Regions from separate parts of the Nocardia sp. NBC_00511 genome, predicted to be linked through region 3. Evidence: riboswitches for the same ligand, from Rfam matches in the RefSeq annotation. Region 3 holds a riboswitch; each other region holds the start of a gene.
The links. A riboswitch is a leader RNA that binds a small molecule or an ion and turns the genes downstream of it on or off. The one in region 3 is predicted to bind S-adenosylmethionine.

Region 1: it holds a riboswitch for S-adenosylmethionine, as region 3 does, so the genes downstream of both, OG300_RS33300 (amino acid ABC transporter permease) here and OG300_RS37670 (bifunctional o-acetylhomoserine/o-acetylserine sulfhydrylase) in region 3, are expected to answer to the same signal.
Region 2: it holds a riboswitch for S-adenosylmethionine, as region 3 does, so the genes downstream of both, OG300_RS29655 (ABC transporter substrate-binding protein) here and OG300_RS37670 (bifunctional o-acetylhomoserine/o-acetylserine sulfhydrylase) in region 3, are expected to answer to the same signal.
Region 4: it holds a riboswitch for S-adenosylmethionine, as region 3 does, so the genes downstream of both, OG300_RS30115 (rhodanese-like domain-containing protein) here and OG300_RS37670 (bifunctional o-acetylhomoserine/o-acetylserine sulfhydrylase) in region 3, are expected to answer to the same signal.

The regions. Positions count from the first base shown of each region.
Region 1 covers NZ_CP107849.1:7,163,391-7,168,061, forward strand. Annotated here, with positions in the region: gene OG300_RS33290 (hypothetical protein) at 1-407, shown strand, start outside; gene OG300_RS33295 (flavin reductase family protein) at 583-1,131, shown strand; SAM riboswitch class I at 1,236-1,328, shown strand; gene OG300_RS33300 (amino acid ABC transporter permease) at 1,337-2,215, shown strand; gene OG300_RS33305 (amino acid ABC transporter ATP-binding protein) at 2,212-2,976, shown strand; gene OG300_RS33310 (transporter substrate-binding domain-containing protein) at 3,007-3,990, shown strand; gene OG300_RS33315 (GNAT family N-acetyltransferase) at 3,987-4,484, shown strand; gene OG300_RS33320 (ABC transporter substrate-binding protein) at 4,505-4,671, shown strand, end outside.
Region 2 covers NZ_CP107849.1:6,333,076-6,337,746, reverse strand. Annotated here, with positions in the region: gene OG300_RS29665 (GNAT family N-acetyltransferase) at 1-460, opposite strand, end outside; gene OG300_RS29660 (HAD family hydrolase) at 548-1,174, shown strand; SAM riboswitch class IV at 1,278-1,394, shown strand; gene OG300_RS29655 (ABC transporter substrate-binding protein) at 1,565-2,605, shown strand; gene OG300_RS29650 (ABC transporter permease) at 2,612-4,450, shown strand; gene OG300_RS29645 (ABC transporter ATP-binding protein) at 4,431-4,671, shown strand, end outside.
Region 3 covers NZ_CP107849.1:8,140,755-8,145,425, reverse strand. Annotated here, with positions in the region: gene OG300_RS37680 (MFS transporter) at 1-1,234, opposite strand, end outside; gene OG300_RS37675 (TetR/AcrR family transcriptional regulator) at 1,371-2,051, shown strand; SAM riboswitch class IV at 2,064-2,174, shown strand; gene OG300_RS37670 (bifunctional o-acetylhomoserine/o-acetylserine sulfhydrylase) at 2,271-3,617, shown strand; gene OG300_RS37665 (homoserine O-acetyltransferase) at 3,614-4,671, shown strand, end outside.
Region 4 covers NZ_CP107849.1:6,437,183-6,441,853, forward strand. Annotated here, with positions in the region: gene OG300_RS30105 (type 1 glutamine amidotransferase family protein) at 1-134, opposite strand, end outside; gene OG300_RS30110 (O-succinylhomoserine sulfhydrylase) at 238-1,452, opposite strand; gene OG300_RS30115 (rhodanese-like domain-containing protein) at 1,449-1,871, opposite strand; SAM riboswitch class IV at 1,886-2,001, opposite strand; gene OG300_RS30120 (hypothetical protein) at 2,068-2,499, opposite strand; gene OG300_RS30125 (FAD-dependent oxidoreductase) at 2,763-4,163, shown strand; gene OG300_RS30130 (amidohydrolase family protein) at 4,266-4,671, shown strand, end outside.

The DNA of each region.
Region 1 (4,671 bases), 980 kb from region 3:
ACAGCGCCACGCTGACCCCGCAGTTCGATCTGGATCACGCGACCTACAAGCCCGTCGCGCTGCCGTTCGAGGACCAGGCTCCCTGGAAGACGGATTACGACCGTGAGCAGGCTGCCTGGAACCGCATGAAGGACACCATCTCCACCGGTGCCACCATTGCCACCCTGGTCGGCGGCATCGGCGGCGCGGCCGTCGGTTGCGTCATCGGCTTCGGTGTCGCGGGTGTCGCTACCGCTCCGCTGGCCGCGCTCTTCGGCGCCGGTCCGATCGCGGGCTGCATCGGTGGCGCTGCCGCCGTCGGCTTCCTGGGCACCCTCGCGGGCCAGCTGTTCATCACGGCTCCGGTCGCGATCGCCGCTGCGATCCAGTACTTCGCCACCATCAACCAGCCGCATCTCGCGAAGTAAGCGCTAAGGAGCTCAGGGACGAACTCAGACACCTCATCGGGACAACCCGTCCGGCTTCGGGGCCGGACGGGCTTCCGTTTTTTCACGGTGTGCTGAACTCGTGTTCCCGCCCCCGCTTCCGATCGGCTCGAGCGCAACCCTGTCGGTGCGCGGCGGCCGGTGCTGAAGTGAAGTGATGGGCGAGCTGACCTCGATTCACAGCGCGGGCGCCGCGCTATCTCCGGTCGACGGCACGGATCTGCGAAAGACCTTCGCGCACTTCCCCAGCGGGGTGGTGGCGGTCTGCGCACGGATCGGTGGCAATCCGTACGGCATGGTGGTGAGCACCTTCGTACCGGTGTCACTGGATCCACCGCTGGTGTCGATCTGCATCCAATATTCCTCCGAGACCTGGCCGATTCTGCAACAGGCCAGCCGTCTGGGGTTGAGCCTGCTGGGCAGTGCGCAGCAGGCGGCGGCCCGGGGTCTGAGTTCCCGTCGTGGTGACCGCTTCCGGAATGTGGAGCTGCACACTGGGACCGGCAATGCCGCCTTCGTGGCGGGCGCCGCCACCTGGCTGGAAACCTCCGTCCACGAGCAGGTTCCGGCGGGCGATCACGCCGTGGTGCTGTTGCGGGTGCACCGCCTGACCACGCATCCCGAGTCCGAGCCGCTGGTATTCCATCGCAGCGGTTTCCGCGCGCTGCACGACCATGATCCCGATCTGGACGCGGCCGCCGGCTGAGTTCTCCGATTTTCCGGTGGCAATCGGGAAATCCGTTGTACCGCTATTGAATTCACGCTGATCTGGACCGGCGACAGGCGTCGCCGGAGTTCGTATCGTCGTCTTCACCATCCAGAGCGATCGAGAGACCTGGCTCGCAGACATCGCAGCAACCCCCGCGCACGTGGTGCGGGTGCTTCCGCCAGGACCGATGGAGGACGAATCCATGAGCACATTGGCGGCACCCGCGGACACCGCGACGCCTGTCGATCACGACGATGGCGAACTGCGCATCGTCCGCACCCGGCACCCCTGGCGCTGGGTGACGGCGGCGGTCGCACTGCTGCTGGTCGCGCAGTTCGCGCACGGCCTGATCACCAATCCCGGCTGGGACTGGTCCACTTTCGCGCAGTACATCACCGCGTCGTCGGTGCTCTCAGCACTGAAGGTGACGCTGGAGCTGACCTTCTGGGGGACGCTGCTCGGCTTCTTCATCGGGATCTGGCTGGCCATCGGCCGGTTGTCGAAGAACCCGGTGCTGCAGGCGATCTCGTGGACCTACGTGTGGGCGTTCCGCTCGATTCCGCTGATCGTGCAGCTGCTGTTCTGGTTCAACCTGGCCTATCTGTACAAGACGCTGTCGCTGGGCATTCCGTTCGGCCCGGAGTTCGCGCACTTCCAGACCAATGGCGTGATCAGCGGATTCACCGCCGCCGTCATCGGTTTGGCGCTGCATCAGGCCGCGTACTCGGCGGAGATCATTCGCGCCGGGATCATCTCGGTGGACGAGGGGCAGTGGGAGGCGGCGCGTTCGCTGGGGCTGCCGTGGCATCGGCAGTTCTTCACGATCGTTGCCCCGCAGGCCATGCGCGGCATTCTGCCGAACGCCGCGAACGAGGTGATCAGCCTGTTCAAGGGCACCTCGATCGTGTCGACCATGGCGATCGCGGAGCTGTTCTACCAGGTGCAGGTCATCTACGGCCGCAACGGCCGGGTGGTGCCGCTGCTGATGGTGGCGACGGTCTGGTACATCGCGCTGACCACCGTGCTGAGCATCGCGCAGTTCTATATCGAGCGGCACTTCGCGAAGGGTGAGAAGCGGTGAGCGAGTACGCGATCGAACTGCGCGGCATCCGGAAGTCCTTCGGCCGCAACGAGGTGCTCAACGGCATCGATCTGACGGTGCGGCCCGGTGAGGTCACCGTGATCCTGGGCCCGTCGGGTTCGGGCAAGTCGACGCTGCTGCGAACCATCAACCATCTCGAACAGGTCGATGCCGGAACCGTCCGGGTCGGTGGCGAATTGGTGGGCTACCGCCGCCGGGGCGATCGGCTGCACGAGCTGCCCGAACGCGAGATCCTGCGTCAGCGCTCGCGCATCGGCTTCGTGTTCCAGAACTTCAATCTGTTCCCGCATCTGACGGTTCGGGAGAATGTGGCGCTCGCGCCGGTGGCCGCGCAGCGCCGCGCCAAGGCCGAGGTGAACGCGGAGGCCCTGGAGCTGCTGGCCCGGGTCGGGTTGTCGGACAAGGCGGATGAGTACCCGTCCCGGCTCTCCGGTGGTCAGCAACAGCGGGTCGCCATCGCACGGGCGCTGGCCTTGAAGCCCGAGGTGCTGCTGTTCGACGAACCCACCTCGGCGCTGGACCCCGAGCTGGTCGGCGAGGTGCTCGAGGTGCTCACCGATCTGGCCCGCGGCGGCGCGACACTGGTGATCGTCACCCACGAGGTGGGTTTCGCCCGCGAGGTCGCCGACACCGTGGTGCTGATGGACGAGGGCCGCATCGTCGAACAGGGCCCGCCCACCCAGGTGCTCGACAGCCCGGCGCATCCGCGCACCAAAGCCTTTCTCGCACACGTCCTGTGACGTGTCCCCGACTACGTGAGGACCATTCCGATGTCCATGGCGAGCCGTCGCAGACGGATCGGCGCTCTGATCGCCGTCACCACTCTGAGTCTGCTGGTGGGTGGCTGCGGTAAGGGCGATGGCACCACCACCGACACGACCCGCACCGTGAACGGCGTCAGCTATGACCTGTCGCCCGAGCAGGCCGGCCGCGTACACGCTCCGAAGGTGGACGCCATCGCGGCGCAGTTGCCGCAGGCCCTGCGCGACCGCGGCACGCTGGTGGTGACCGGCTCGGTGGGCGCGGCTCCGCCGCTGCGCTTCTACGCCACCGACGATCGCACCCCGATCGGCGCGGACGCCGATCTCGCCGTGCTGGTCGCCGACATTCTGGGCCTGAAGGTCGACACCCGCATCGGCGACTGGGCGCAGAACTTCGTGAAGATCGATTCCGGTGAGGCGGACGCCTTCGTCAGCAATGCCACGGTCACCGAGGAGCGCAAGGAGAAGTACGACTTCGCCACCTACCGCCTCGACAATGTGGCGCTCGAGGTGCCCAAGGACGCGAACTGGACCTACCAGGACCGCAAGTCGTTGGCGGGCAAGAAGATCGGCGTCACCTCCGGCACCAACCAGGAGCAGTTGCTGGTGAAGTGGAGCGCCGATGATGTCGCCGACGGCCTGCCCAAGGTGGACATCACCTACTACCAGCAGGTCAGCGACTACTACCTGGCCCTGTCCGCGGGTCGTATCGACGGCTACCTGGGACCGAATCCGTCCGCGCAGTATCACGTGGCGCAGACCGGTCAGTCCAAGGTGGTCGCCACCTTCTCCGGTGCGGGCGATGCCCTGCAAGCCGAGATCGGCGTGCTGACCAAGAAGGACAATGGTCTGGTCGGGCCGGTGCAGCAGGCCCTGCAGTACGCCATCGACAACGGCCTGTACCGCAAGGTGCTCGATCGCTGGGGTCTGGGCGGCGAAGCGGTGGCGCAGTCGCGGATCAATCCGCCGGGCCTACCGAAGGCGAAGAAATGACAGTGTCGCGCAACGTATTCCACGTCGGCCAGCACGATCCGCTGGCCGGTCCGCTGCTGGCGGAACTGGCCATCGAGTACAGCACCCGCTACGGCGGCACGCCCGGCGAGGTGCACGCGGAGCTGACCGAATATCCGGTGAGTCATTTCGCGCCGCCGCACGGCGACCTGCTGGTCGTGGTCGAGGACGGAGAACCGGTGGCGGGCGGCGCTTTTCAGCGCTTCGATGCCGAAACCGCTGAGCTGAAACGGATCTGGACCGCCCAGGGCCAGCGCCGTCGCGGGCTGGGCCGCTTCGTGCTCGAGCAGCTCGAGGCCGAGATCGCCCGGCGTGGTTACCGCCGCATCTACCTGACCACCGGACCCCGCCAGCCCGAGGCCGTGGCGCTCTACACGGCGGCGGGCTACACCGCGCTGCCGCTGGATGTCCGGGAAGAGGTCGGGTACGTCCATCCATTCGAGAAATTCGTTCCCGCCCAGGCGGTTTCGGTATGAGTCCCCTCCGGAGATCCACGATGACCTATTTCCCCACCGTGCGTGCGCGCCGCGCCGTCGCGCTCACCGGTGCGCTCGCCGCTACCCTCACCCTGGCCGCGTGCGGCAGTGGTGACAGTGGCGGTGGCGGCGGTGAGCCGTCAGGGCCGCCGCAGTCGGGCGGCACCCTGCGCTACGGTCTGTCGTC
Region 2 (4,671 bases), 1.8 Mb from region 3:
GGGCGAAGCCGGTGGCGACGGCGTCGAGCCAGGTGTCGAATTCGCTTTCGCCGCTGGGGGATACGTCGACACCGTCGGCGCTCTCGGCGGTGCGGTCGCCGTGCAGTTCGAGGCCGAGCACGTTCTCGAAGGACACCAGCCGGTAGCCGCGGGTGGTGAGCAGTTCGGCGACGCCGGGATCGCCGAGCTGCGAGACTTCGGCCTGCACCGGTGCCCCGCGGGCCGCGAACAGCCGCTCGATCTCGTCGAGCTCGGCCGGATCCGGTACTCCGGCGAAGCCCAGCCCCGCCACCTTGTTCAACGGTGAACCGTCCTCGGCACAGGCGGCTACGCCGCCCGCGATCGGGATCACGAAGCCGGAACCGGTGCCCAGCCGGGTCGCGGCCGCGGCGCTGCCCTTCTCGATCAGCTCGGTTTCGACCCGCTCGATCCGTGCCGCCAGCTCCACCCCGCAGAACAGTGTGCCCTGATTGCTCGCCATGCGCCCGAGCCTAATTCGCCGGGTCCTCCCGAAGCCCGTCATTTTTCCGCGTCGTAGGGTCGGGTGGTGGCTGGTGATCAGGTGGGCGCGCTCGTGGTCGGATTCGACCTGGACATGACGTTGATCGACTCGCGCCCGGGGATCGCGGCGGTGTGGGACGAGGTGTCGGCCCGGACCGGGGTGCCCATCGATTCCGAGCTGGTGGTGTCGCGGCTGGGTCCGCCGCTGGCGGAGGAGGCGGCGAACTGGTTCCCCGAGCACCAGGTGCCGGGGGTGCTGACGATGTACCGCGAGCTGTATCCGGAGATCGGGGTGGAGTCGGCGCTGCCGCTGCCCGGGGTGGCGGAGTCGCTGGCCGCGGTGCATCGGGCCGGGGGCACGGTGCTGGTGATCACCGCCAAGTACGAGCCGAACGCACGGCTGCACCTCGAGCATCTCGGGCTGGCGGTGGACGAGCTGGTCGGCAATGCCTGGGCGGAGGAGAAGGGCGAGGTGCTGCGCGAGCGCGGTGCGGCCATCTATGTCGGGGATCATCTCGGCGACATCCGGGCTGCCAAGGTGGCCGACGCGGTGTCGGTGGCGGTGACCACCGGACCCTATGCGGCGGAGGAACTCTCGGCCGCGGGCGCGGATGTGGTGCTGCGCGATCTCACCGGATTCCCGTCCTGGCTGGCCGGTCACCTCGCGGGCTGAAGCCCTGCTCACCATGCGGGAGTGAGCTTTCCGACGCTGGTTAGCGTCATCCCGATTCGAATCCTGTCGGTGTCCGGGATGCCCGGATTAGTCTTCGACTCACGGTCACGAGTATCAGCACGTTCGAGCCCCGGCTCGCTGATCGGCAACCCTCGCGCGGCGGTGGGGTGCCCCGGGTGACGACCAGGCGGCGTCCGAGTGGGCGGCGCAAGCGCAAGCTCATTCCCTATGCCCGGCTGCGCCGGTGCGTGAGTGCAGAGGTTTGTCATGAGCAGGAAATGGTCCGGATCGCGTGCGCGTCGGATTGTGGTGGGAGTCGCCGCGGCGGCGTTGGCAGCGGGAACGTTGTCGGCGTGCGCGGGCAACTCGTCCGACAGTAGTTCCGACACAGTGTATTTCGGTGTCTCGGGGCCGAAGACGGGCACCTCGGCCGAGTACGGGCGGCTCTGGCAGCAGGGTTTCGACCTGGCGCTCGAGCAGGTCAACGCGGCGGGCGGGATCGACGGCAAGAAGGTCGCGCTGAAATGGGAGGACTCCCAGTCCGATCCGAAGCAGACGGTGCCGATCGCCACCAAGTTCGTCGACGACAGGTCGATCATCGCCGAGCTCGGCGACTTCTCCTCACCCGCCTCGATCGCGGCCTCGCCGGTGTACAACCGCGGCAAGCTGGTGCAGTACGGGTTCACCAACTCCTCGACCGACTTCACCAAGGGCGGCGACTACTCCTGGAGCCCGTCGGTCACCCTGGACACCGTGCAGGCCGCGGTCACCGACTGGGTGAAGGCGAAGGCGACCAGGGTTTCCGTCGTTTATCTCGAATCCGACTGGGGCAAGCAGGATTTCGGCTTCTTCCAGCAGTACGCGAAGCAGAAGGGGATCGACATCGTCTACTCGTCGTCGATCCTGCCGGACTCGCAGGACTTCCGGCCGGTGCTGATCAAGGCACGCGACGCCAACCCGGACGCGGTGGTGCACCTGGGTTACGGTCCGGACGGCGCGCTGGTGGTCAAGCAGCTGCGTGATGTCGGGTACAAGGGTCAGTTCTTCGGTGGCCAGAACACCCCGCAGTTCGTGGAGCTGGCGGGCACCGCGGCCGAGGGCGACATCGTCAACGGCGTCTTCTCCCCGTCGGACACCAACCCGAAGATCCAGGACTTCGTCACCAAGTTCCGGGCCGAGTACAACACCGAGCCCGGCGACTTCAACGTCTACGCCTATGACGCGATCAACGCACTGGTCAAGGCCGCCAAGTTCGGCGGCGCGAACCGTGAGGGCATCCTGAAGGGCCTGCGCGAGGTCAAGGACTTCGACGGCATCGGGTTCACCACGCCCTTCGCCTTCGACCAGCAGACGCGTCGGCCCAGCAACATCAAGCCGATCCAGCTGGTGCTGCAGAACGGCAAGTTCGTTCCCGTCGCCTCCGCCAAGTAGCGGCGCATGTTCGACACGCTCATCGCGGGTCTGGTCCACGGCAACGCGTACGCGCTCATCGCCGTGGGCATCACCCTGATATTCGGGGTCAGCAATGTCATCAACTTCGCGCACGGCGCGATCTTCGCCTTCGGGTCGGTGCTGGGCTGGTGGCTGATCGCCCAGCACGGGGTGCCACTGTGGGCGGCGCTGATCGTGGTGGTCGCGGTGACCGCGCTGCTCGGCGTCGGCATCGACGTGCTCGCGGTGCGGCCGCTGCGGCGCGCCCCGGCCATCGCGGCGCTGCTGGCGACGGTGGCGGCCGGACTGATCATCGAGAACGTGGTGGCGCTGGTCTTCGGGCCGGACACCCGGCCGTTCCCGCAGGTGTTGTCCACCAACAACTTCCAGGTCGGCGGGGTGCGATTCGGGACCTCGGACGTGACCATGTTCGCCATCACCGTCACGGTCATGGCGGGGCTGTGGGCGTTCCTGCGGTACAGCCGTCACGGGCTGGCCATTCGCGCCACCGCTCAGGATCCGGACGCGGCCGCGCAGATGGGCATCCGGGTCGGCCGGGTGCAGTCGCTGGCCTTCGCCATCGCCTCCGGGCTGGGCGGGCTGGCGGGCATCTTCGTGGGGCTCTACAACTCCAATATCTCGCCGACCAACGGCAGCATCGTCGGGTTGACCGGTTTCGTGGCCGCCACCATCGGCGGGCTCGGGTCGATTCCGGGCGCGGTGATCGGCGGGTTCGTGCTGGCGCTGGTGGAGGCGTTCGGCATCTACTGGCTCGGCGACGGCTACCGCGACCTGATCACCTTCGGGCTACTGGTGATCTTCCTGGTGGTCCGGCCGGGTGGGCTGCTGGCCCGCCCGCCCGCCATCGAATCCGAGCCGATGACCGGCACCTTCCTGGGCGCCGGGCGGGAGCTGCGGGTGCGCTGGTGGCACGCGGTGATCGCGTTCGGCGTTGCGGCGGTGGCGATTCCGTTGTTGGCCGACGACTACAGCATCTCGGTCGGCACCCAGATCCTGGCCTACGCGATCATCGCGGTGTCGATGACGCTGGTGGCCGGGTCGGCGGGACAGCTGGCCATCGGGCAGGCGGGGCCGATCGCGATCGGCGCGTACACCTCGGCGGTGCTGACGGTGTCGCACGGCTGGGCGTTCCTGCCCGCCGTCGTCATCGCGGGAATTGTCGCGGCCGGGGTGTCTTCGGTGCTGGCCGCGCCGCTGTGGCGGTTGGGCGGGCACTATGTGGCCATCGCGACGCTGGGGATCGGCATCGTGACGGTGGCGATCATTCGCAACTGGGAGTCGGTGACGCGCGGCAGCTACGGCATCTTCGGGATTCCGCCCGCCAGCCTGTTCGGCCACGAATTCACCACGCACACCGAGCTTTTCCGGCTCGAGCTGGTGGTGCTGGCGATCACCATCGCGGTGCTGATCGGGGTGCAGCGGTCCCGGCTGGGCACCGCCATCCGCGCCATCGGCGCGGACGAGGTTGCGGCGCGGTCGGCGGGCGTGCCGGTGCGCGATTACAAGGCGCTGGCGTTCGCGGTGGCGGCGTTCTTCTCCGGGATCGGCGGGGCGCTGCTGGCGCACCAGTACTCCTACATCGATCCGACGGTGTTCAACCTGCCGATGTCGCTGCTGGTGGTGACGATCCTGGTGCTCGGCGGCACCGCCTCGCCCTACGGCGCGGTGCTGGGCGCGATCGTGCTGATCGGCGTCCCCGAGGCGCTGCGGCTGGCGCCGTCGCTGCGAATCGTGTTGTACGGCTTGGTATTGCTGCTGGTGGTGCGGTTCCGGCCGCAGGGCATCCTGGTGCTGAGGAGGCAACGTGTCCCGGTCATCGCCTGAACGTATCGCCGTGCCCGACGAGCCGGTGCTGAGCGTCCTCGGACTGCGGCGGGCCTTCGGCGGGGTGCGAGCGGTGGACGGTGTCGAATTCTCCATCGCGCCCGGTGAATTCGTCTCGATCATCGGACCCAACGGGTCCGGGAAGTCGACCACGGTGAACCTGATCTCCGGGGTGCTGAAGCCGGATTCCGGGCAGGTGCTGGTGCGCGGCAAGCGAATTC
Region 3 (4,671 bases):
GCAGCGCGCTGGCGACACCCGAATCCTTCTCGTCCACCTGGTGCAGCGCGGTGGTCTGCATCGAGACGAACAGGCCGCCCATGCCGAGGGCGATCAGCAGGATCGCGGGCAGCAGGCTGCTCGCGTAGCTGTCGCCGTACTCCAGCTGCGCCAGGTAGAGCAGACCCGCCGCGCCCAGCACCGAACCGACCAGCATCAGCGGCCGCGGGCCGATCCGGGGCAGCAGCGCCGAGGCGACACCGGCCGAGACCATGATGCCCGCGGGGAACGGCAGGAACGCCAGGCCGGCCTTCAGCGCCGAGTAGCCCTGGGTGATCTGCAGGTAGAAGCTCAGGTTCAGGAACATGGCGAACATGGCGATCGGCACCAGCAGCGCCACCAGGTAGGAGCCACCACGGTTGAGCTCACCCGGAATACGAAGCGGCAGTAGCGGATTCGCGGTCCGACGCTCGATGGCGATGAACGCGGCCAGCAGCGCGACACCCGCGACGAGCAGGCCCAGCGTGGTGCCGGAGGTCCAGCCGTCGTCGGCGGCCTTGCTGAAGCCGTAGACGATCGAGACCAGGCCCAGGGTCACCGTGACCGCACCCGGCAGGTCGTAACCGCCGGTGCGCGGCAGCGGCACATCCTTGACCACGAAGGCGAACGCGCCGATCAGGGCCAGCAGCGCCACCGGTGTGTTGACCAGCAGCGACCAGCGCCAGTTGGCGTATTCGGTGAGCGCGCCACCGGCGATCAGGCCGATGGCCGCACCGCCCGCGGAGACACCGGCGAAGACGCCGAAGGCCCGGGCGCGCTCCTTGGCCTCGGTGAAGGTCACCGACACCAGGGACAGGGCGGCGGGTGCGAGCAGCGCACCGAACGCGCCCTGCAGGCCGCGGCCCGCGAAGAGTTCGGCGCCGTTCTGCGCCAGACCCGCCAGCGCCGACGCCCCCGCGAAGCCGACCAGGCCGATCATCAGGATGCGGCGCCGGCCCAGGTAGTCGGCCAGTCGGCCGCCGAGCAGCAGCAGGCCGCCGAAGATCAAGGTGTACGCGGTCAGCACCCACTGCTTGTTGCTGTCGCTGATGTTCAGGTCGTGCTGCGCGAACGGCAGCGCGATGGTGACGATGGTGGCGTCCAGGACCACCATGAGCTGGGCCATGGCGATCACGCCGAGGGCCCACCAGCGCCTGGAATCCGTTGGCTTACTTGCTGTTTGGTGTGAATCGAGGGTCGTTGCCGGAGCGGTCATGTCGTCTCCTCAGGGGCGGTCCGGGGCACTGAACCATCCTGACCCCATGCGACAATTGGCGTCAAGAGAAAAATGTCGCGGTGCGACAGTTGTCATACTGGGACACAATCCGACATATGCCATCTAACATGGGGACATGAACGCTCTGGGCCTGCGTGAACGCAAGAAGCAGCAAACCCGCACCCGCATCATCGAGGTGGCGCTGCAGCTGTGTGACCAGCAAGGCTTCGACGCCACCACCGTCGAGCAGATCGCCGACGCGGCCGATGTCTCCCCGCGCACCGTGAACCGGTACTTCGACAACAAGGAGGCGATCGTCATCGCCCCCATCGAGGACTGGGGCCTGGCGCTGGCCCGGGAGCTGCGCGCCCAGCCGATCACCGGCAACGAACTGCAGGCCCTGCTCGACGCCTTCATGGTGGTCGCGGAAGGCCTGATCCAGGGCGACAATCCGGTGCCGTTCCAGTGGTTCCAGCAAATGCAGCGCATCACCCGCGACAACCCGACGGTGCGCGCCCAGAGCCTGGAATCCGCGGACACCAAGACCCGCGCCCTGACCAACGTGCTCGCCGAGCGGATGAACAGCCATCCGGACGCGTTGCCGGTGCGAGTGGTGGCCGCCACCTGGCACGGCATCGTCCGAATGGGCATGGAATGCGAATTCGATTCGGACTCCGAGTTTCCCGACTGCGGCAGCGCCTCCTCGGCGCAGGCGTTGGCTGACAATGTGCTGGCGGCCTTTCGGGAATTCGTGCGCACCTGCGCGGTTCCGACTGTGGCAAGCCCCACTGCCAGTCTGGTAGCGACCGACCGTTAGAATCTCGCCACAGGTCAAGAGCATCAGCGTCAAGCCCCGGCTCGCTGATCGGCAACCCTCCAGCTGCGGTGGGGTGCTCCGGGTGAGGACCGGGCGTTCGAAGGCCGAACGCAAGCGCAAGTAGGAGGTCTACCGAAATGTGTTGTTGTCGAAGCCCATACGCCTTCCGATAACGTCAGACTTCCGCCATTCGGCGACCTTGTTTTCCTGGAGAAGCACATGAGTGACTCGACCGCGCCCGCGATCGCCCCCGACGGCAGCATCGACCCGGCCGACTGGTCCTTCGAGACCAAGCAGATTCACGCCGGCCAGTCCGCTGACACCGCCACCGGGGCCCGGGCCCTGCCGATCTACCAGACCACCTCGTACGCCTTCCGCGACACCGACCACGCCGCCGCGCTGTTCGGTCTCGCCGAGCCGGGCAATATCTACACCCGCATCATGAACCCCACCCAGGACGCGGTGGAGCAGCGCGTGGCTGCCCTCGAGGGCGGTGTCGCGGCGCTGTTGCTGGCCTCCGGGCAGGCGGCGGAGACCTACGCGATCCTGAACCTGGCCCAGGCCGGCGACCACATCGTGGCCAGCCCGCACCTGTACGGCGGCACCTACAACCTGCTGCACTACTCGCTGCCCAAGCTGGGCATCCAGGTCAGCTTCGTCGAGGACCCCGACGACCTGGCGCAGTGGCAGGCGGCAATTCAGCCCAATACCAAGGCTTTCTACGGCGAGACCATCGCCAACCCGAGCAGCTCGGTGCTCGACATCCCGGGCATCTCCGGTGTCGCGCACGCCGCGGGCATCCCGCTGATCGTGGACAACACGGTCGCCACCCCGTACCTGATCCAGCCGCTGAAACTGGGCGCCGACATCGTCGTGCACTCGGCCACCAAGTACCTGGGTGGGCACGGCACGGCGGTCGCGGGCGTGATCGTCGACGGCGGCAATTTCGACTGGACCGTGCAGAACGCGGCCGGGGAATCGCGTTTCCCGGGCTTCACCACGCCGGACCCGAGCTACCACGGCGCGGTGTTCGCGGATCTGGGCGCTCCGGCGTTCGCGCTCAAGGCGCGCGTGCAGTTGCTGCGCGACCTGGGTGCGGCGGTATCGCCGTTCAACGCGTTCCTCATCGCGCAGGGCATCGAGACGCTGAGCCTGCGGGTGGAGCGGCACGTGGCCAACGCGCAGGCGGTGGCCGAATTCCTCAGTGCGCGGGCCGAGGTCACCAAGGTGTACTACGCGGGCCTGCCGGACTCCCCCTGGTTCGAGCGTGGCAAACAACTGGCTCCCAAGGGTGTCGGCGCGATCGTGTCCTTCGAACTGGCCGGTGGCATCGACGCGGGCAAGAAGTTCGTCGAGGCGCTGGTGCTGCACAGCCATGTCGCTAACATCGGTGATGTGCGTTCGCTCGTGATTCATCCGGCCTCCACCACCCACTCCCAGCTGACTCCGGCCGAGCAGCTGGCTTCCGGCGTCACCCCTGGTCTGGTGCGTCTGGCGGTGGGTATCGAGGGCATCGGCGACATCCTGGCGGATCTGCGCGCGGGACTGACGGCGGCGGCAAGTTGACCGTGAATATCGAATCGAGCACCTCTCGTCCGGCGGCGGAACTTCTGCTTCCGCCGCCGGACGGGACGCTCGCGAGCATTGCCATCGGGGATGTCGAACTCGAGAACGGCAGTGTCCTCCCCGATGTGACCCTGGCCGTGCAACGGTGGGGCGAACTCTCCGCGAACGCCGACAACGTGGTGCTCGTCGAGCACGCGCTGACCGGCGACTCGCATGTGATCGGTCCGGCCGACGTGCACCACAGCGCGGCCGGCTGGTGGGACGGCATCGTCGGCGCGGGTGCGCCGGTGGACACCGGTGAATGGTGTGTCATCGCGACCAACGTGCTGGGCGGCTGCAAGGGCAGTACCGGTCCGGCGTCCCTGGCTCCGGACGGAAAGCCCTGGGGCGCAAGGTTTCCCGAGATCTCCATCCGGGATCAGGTGACCGCCGAACGCAAGCTGTTCGATCTGCTCGGCATCGAGCGCCTGGCCGCCGTGCTCGGCGGCTCGATGGGCGGCATGCGGGTGCTGGAGTGGATGGTCGGGCAGCCGGAACGCGTCGGCGCCGCACTGGTGCTGGCGGTCGGCGCACGCGCCACCGCCGATCAGATCGGCACCCAGACCACCCAGATGGCGGCCATCAAGGCCGATCCGGACTGGCAGGGCGGCAACTATCACGGCACCGGCCGCTCGCCGATGACCGGGATGGGGATCGCCCGGCGCATCGCGCATCTGACCTACCGCACCGAGTCCGAACTCGACCACCGTTTCGAGAACCACGCGCAGGGTGACGAGAACCCTTGGACGGGTGGGCGTTACGCGGTGCAGAGCTACCTGGAGTACCAGTCCGACAAGCTGGTGGCCCGCTTCGATCCGGCCACCTACGTGCTGCTGACCGAGGCCATGAACCGGCACGACGTGGGTCGCGGTCGCGGCGGCGTGGTGGCGGCGCTGTCGGGTACGCCGGTGCCGTGTGTGATCGGCGGCGTGGATTCCGATCGGCTCTACCCGCTGCGCACGCAGCAGGAGCTGGCCGATCTGCTGCCGGGTTCCAAGGGGCTCGAGATCATCCG
Region 4 (4,671 bases), 1.7 Mb from region 3:
GTGGGTCCGACCGTCTTCACCTGCCAGGTTCCCGGCTCGCGATGCCACAGCGGGCGGTTGATGTGCGCGGTCGCGTGGCCGGGCTCCCAGTCGGAAAAGGTGTCGTAGACGGCCAGGTGCACGGTCTTCATCATGACAGCATACTGTCATCTTTGACAGGATGCTGTCAATGGCTCTTCGAAACGCGAGAAAGGCCGGAACCCTCGTGGGTTCCGGCCTTTCTTGGACAGTTTTCGATCAGCCCAGGGCGCGATCGAGGTCGTTGAGCAGATCCTCGATGTCTTCCAGCCCGACCGACAGCCGCACCACGCCGTCCGTGATGCCAACGGCCGCACGGCCTTCCGGCCCCATCGCGCGGTGCGTGGTGGTGGCCGGATGGGTGATCAGCGACTTGGCGTCGCCCAGGTTGTTGGAGATGTCGATGATGCGCAGCCCGTTGAGCACCTCGAAGGCGCGCTTCTTGGCCTCGTGCTCGGGAGCCTTCAGTTCGAAGGTGATCACCGTGCCGCCGCCCGACATCTGGCGCTGGGCCAGCTCGTACTGCGGGTGCGAGGACAGGAACGGGTACTTCACCCACGCCACGGCCGGGTGGCTCTCCAGGAACTCGGCCAGCCGCAGCGCGGACTCGACCGACTGGCGCAGCCGCAGCGGCATGGTCTCCAGACCCTTGAGCAGCGTCCAGGCGTTGAACGGGCTCATGGCCGGACCGGTATGGCGCATAAGGGTTTTCACCGGGCCGTCGATGTAGTCCTTCGGCCCGAGGATCGCGCCGCCGAGCACCCGGCCCTGGCCGTCGATGTGCTTGGTGCCCGAGTACACGGTGATATCCGCGCCGAGATCGAAGCCCCGCTGCAGCAGCGGAGTGGCGAAGACGTTGTCCAGCACCACTTTCGCGCCCGCCGCGTGCGCGAGGTCGGAGACCGCGCGGACATCGGTGAGCGCCTGCATCGGATTGGACGGGGTCTCGAAGAACACGGCCTGGGTCGGCACCGACAGCGCCCGCTCCCACTGGTCGAGGTCCTCGCCGTCGACGAAGACGGTCTCCACGCCCCAGCGCGGCAGGATCTCGTTGGCGACCACGAAGCAGGAGCCGAACAGGCTGCGCGCGGCCACCAGTCGATCACCGGCGCCGAGCAGCGCGCCCAGCGCGGTGAACACCGCGGACATGCCGGAGGCGGTGGCGAAACACGCTTCCGCGCCGTCGATCAGCCGCAGTCGCTCCTCGAACATGGCGACCGTCGGATTGCCGTAGCGCGAGTAGACGAAGTGCTCGATCTCGCCGGTGAAGGCGGCCTCGGCCGCCTCGGCGCTCTCGTAGACGAAACCCGAATTGAGGAACAGCGCCTCCGAGGTCTCGTCGTAGCCGCTGCGCCGGGTGCCGCCGCGCACGCCGAGCGTGGCGGGGCCGACGCCCTCGGGCAGCGGACGCTCGAACGAACCACCGTGAATCATGACTGCCTCCATGGCAGGCCGTCGGCACGCCAACCGGTGACGCCGCGATGGCCCTGCCCGTCCAGCCCGCCCTCGAAACCGTCGACGACGTTGAAGGACGGTGCGATGCCGAGGGTGGTGGCGGTGGTGGCCGCGCCGATGGAGCGCTGGCCGGACCGGCAGATGAAGATCACCGGCGCGTCCGAGTCGGCGGCACGCTCACCGAGCGCCTGCTGCAACTGGTCGGTGAAGCGATCGTTGCGCGTGCCGGTGGCGTCGACCCACTCGATCAGCGCGGTGGGTCGGCCGATGCCGCTGGTGTCGGGCACGCCGACGAAACGCCATTCGGCTTCCGTGCGCACGTCGATCAGCACCGCGTCCGGGTTGTCGCGCAACAGCTCCCACGCCTGTTTGGGCGTGATATCACCCGCGTAGCTCACCTGTACCTCCTGTGAATCCGCACTTGCCGCGTCGTGGTTCGACGCGTGGCCAGGTCGTCACCCGGAGCACCCCACCGCGGAGGAGGGTTGCCGATCAGCGAGCCGGGGCTTGGCGCTGATACTCATGACCTGGGATGAGATTGCCCAACCCGAGGCCCCGGTGTCAAACGTTTCCATCGGTCAGCGGCCGAAATCCCTAATTACACACCGACCAGGCGGAATCCGCCCGGGTGAAGTGCCATGTCGAGGTGGATTGCAGCCCGTCGACGGTGAAACTCACCTGGGCAGTGGCCTTGTCGCCGTCGACGGCGGCATCGGTGAGCTTGTCGAAGGTGATCTGGCGTCCGGTGGCCTGCGCGACGCGCAGCGGGGAGCGGTTCGCGTCGAAGTCCTTGCAGGCGTAGGACTCACCGGATTTGTCGGTGCCGTCGGCGACCGCGATGAACCGGGTGGCCACGAGCGAGAGCCGATCGGAATCTGTGACATTCTTCTCAACCGGCGACACCAGGGTCGCTATCACGATGCCGAGCACCACGAAGACGATCAGACCGGCCGCGACCAGGAACGGCCACATGCTGCGGTTGTCGCCCTGATCGATTTCGGCCGGGGTTTCCTCGACGTCGCTCATGGCTTGATCATGCCTGGTCGACGCCCGCCCGGACGCACGGCATTCCCACAGTTCACCGCCCTGCGCGCGGAGCACGGCGTGAGTCACCGATAGAATCAGCACAATTTCCGCCCCAGGTGCGGAATAGCAGTACATCGCAGCAACGCTGCAGCGTCGGGGGCCAACGAGGGTACCCGGAGCCAGGGCGTCAACTTAGCCTAAGCTAAGAACGACGGCTGAGTATTGACGGCAAGTTAGTTTCGACCCAAAGGGTGCGCGGAAGAATGACCGAACAGAGTGCAGCGACCCGCCCGCTACGCATTGCGATCGTGGGCGCCGGACCGGCCGGTATTTACGCCGCCGATGCGTTGATGAAGTCCGATGCGGACGTGAGCATCGATCTGTACGAGCGCATGCCCGCGCCGTTCGGCCTCATCCGCTACGGCGTCGCCCCCGACCACCCGCGTATCAAGGGCATCATCACCGCCCTGCACAAGGTGCTCGACAAGGACCAGGTCCGGCTGCTGGGCAATATCGACTACGGCGTCGACATCACCCTCGAGGATCTGCGCCGCTTCTACGACGCGGTCATCTTCTCCACCGGCGCGAATGCCGATCGGGCCCTGGAGGTTCCGGGCATCGACCTCGACGGTTCCTTCGGTGCCGCGGACTTCGTGTCCTGGTACGACGGCCACCCGGACGTGCCGCGCACCTGGCCGCTGGACGCGGAGAAGGTCGCGGTCCTCGGCGTCGGCAACGTCGCCCTGGACGTGGCGCGCGTGCTGGCCAAGACCGGCGACGAACTGCTGCCGACCGAGATCCCGCCGAACGTCTACGACGGCTTGAAGGCCAACAAGGCCCTCGAGGTGCACGTGTTCGGCCGCCGCGGTCCCGCGCAGGCCAAGTTCACCCCGCTGGAACTGCGCGAGCTCGATCACTCGCCGACCATCGAGGTCATCGTCGCGCCCGAGGACATCGACTACGACGAGGGCTCCGAGGCCGCGCGCCGCCACTCCAAGCAGGTCGACATGATCTGCAATACGTTGGAGCAGTGGGCCATTCGCGATGTCGGCGACCGCCCGCACAAGCTGTTCCTGCACTTCTTCGAGAGCCCCTCGGAGATCGTCGGCACCGACGGCAAGGTGACCGGTCTGCGCACCGAGCGCACCCAGCTCGACGGCACCGGAAACTGCAAGGGCACCGGCGAATTCAAGGACTGGGACATCCAGGCCGTCTACCGCGCGGTCGGCTACCTGTCGCAGAACATCCCCGCGCTGCCCTTCGACGAGCAGGCCGGGACCGTCCCCAACGAGGCCGGCCGCGTGCTGGTCGACGAGGACGCCGACGGCTCCGCCCGCTACGAGCCCGCCACCTACGTCACCGGCTGGATCAAGCGCGGCCCGGTCGGCCTCATCGGCCACACCAAGGGCGACGCCAACGAGACCATCGCCTGCCTGCTCGACGACGCCGCGAACTTCGCCCCGGCCCCCGAGCCGGAACTCGACGCGGTCACCGCGTTCCTGGAGTCCAAGGGCGTCCCGTTCACCACGTGGGCCGGTTGGTACCGCCTCGACGCGCACGAGCGCGCCCTGGGCGAGCCGCAGGGCCGCGAGCGCGTCAAGGTCGTCGAGCGCGACGAGATGCTCGCCGCCAGCGAGCCCGGCAAGATCGTCACCGCCGACTGACCGAGGAGACCGAACCGGCGGGCGGGGTGCTGTGACCAGCACGAATCCGCCAGCCGGACAAGGTCATCCACACATGTCACCGTTCTGAGGCATGCTGATCTGGTGTTCGATGCCCATGTCCACATCATCGATCCGCGGTTCCCGCTGATCGAGAACGAGGGCTACCTGCCCGACCCCTACACCATCGCCGACTATCGCCGCCGGATGGCGCGCTTCGATATCGACGGTGGTGCGGTGGTCAGCGGCTCCTTCCAGGGCAACGATCAGAGCTACCTGCTGGCCGCGCTCGGCGAACTCGGCGACAACTGGGTGGGCGTCACCAACCTGCACATCGACACCTCCGACGCGGAGATCATCGACCTGAACCGGGCCGGGGTGCGGGCCATCCGCTTCAACCTCAAGCGCGGCGGCGGCGACATCGTCGGGCTCACCATGCTGGCGCTGCGCGCCTACGAGCTGGCGGGCTGGCACGTCGAGCTCTACATCGACGGCTCCATGCTGGGCTCGC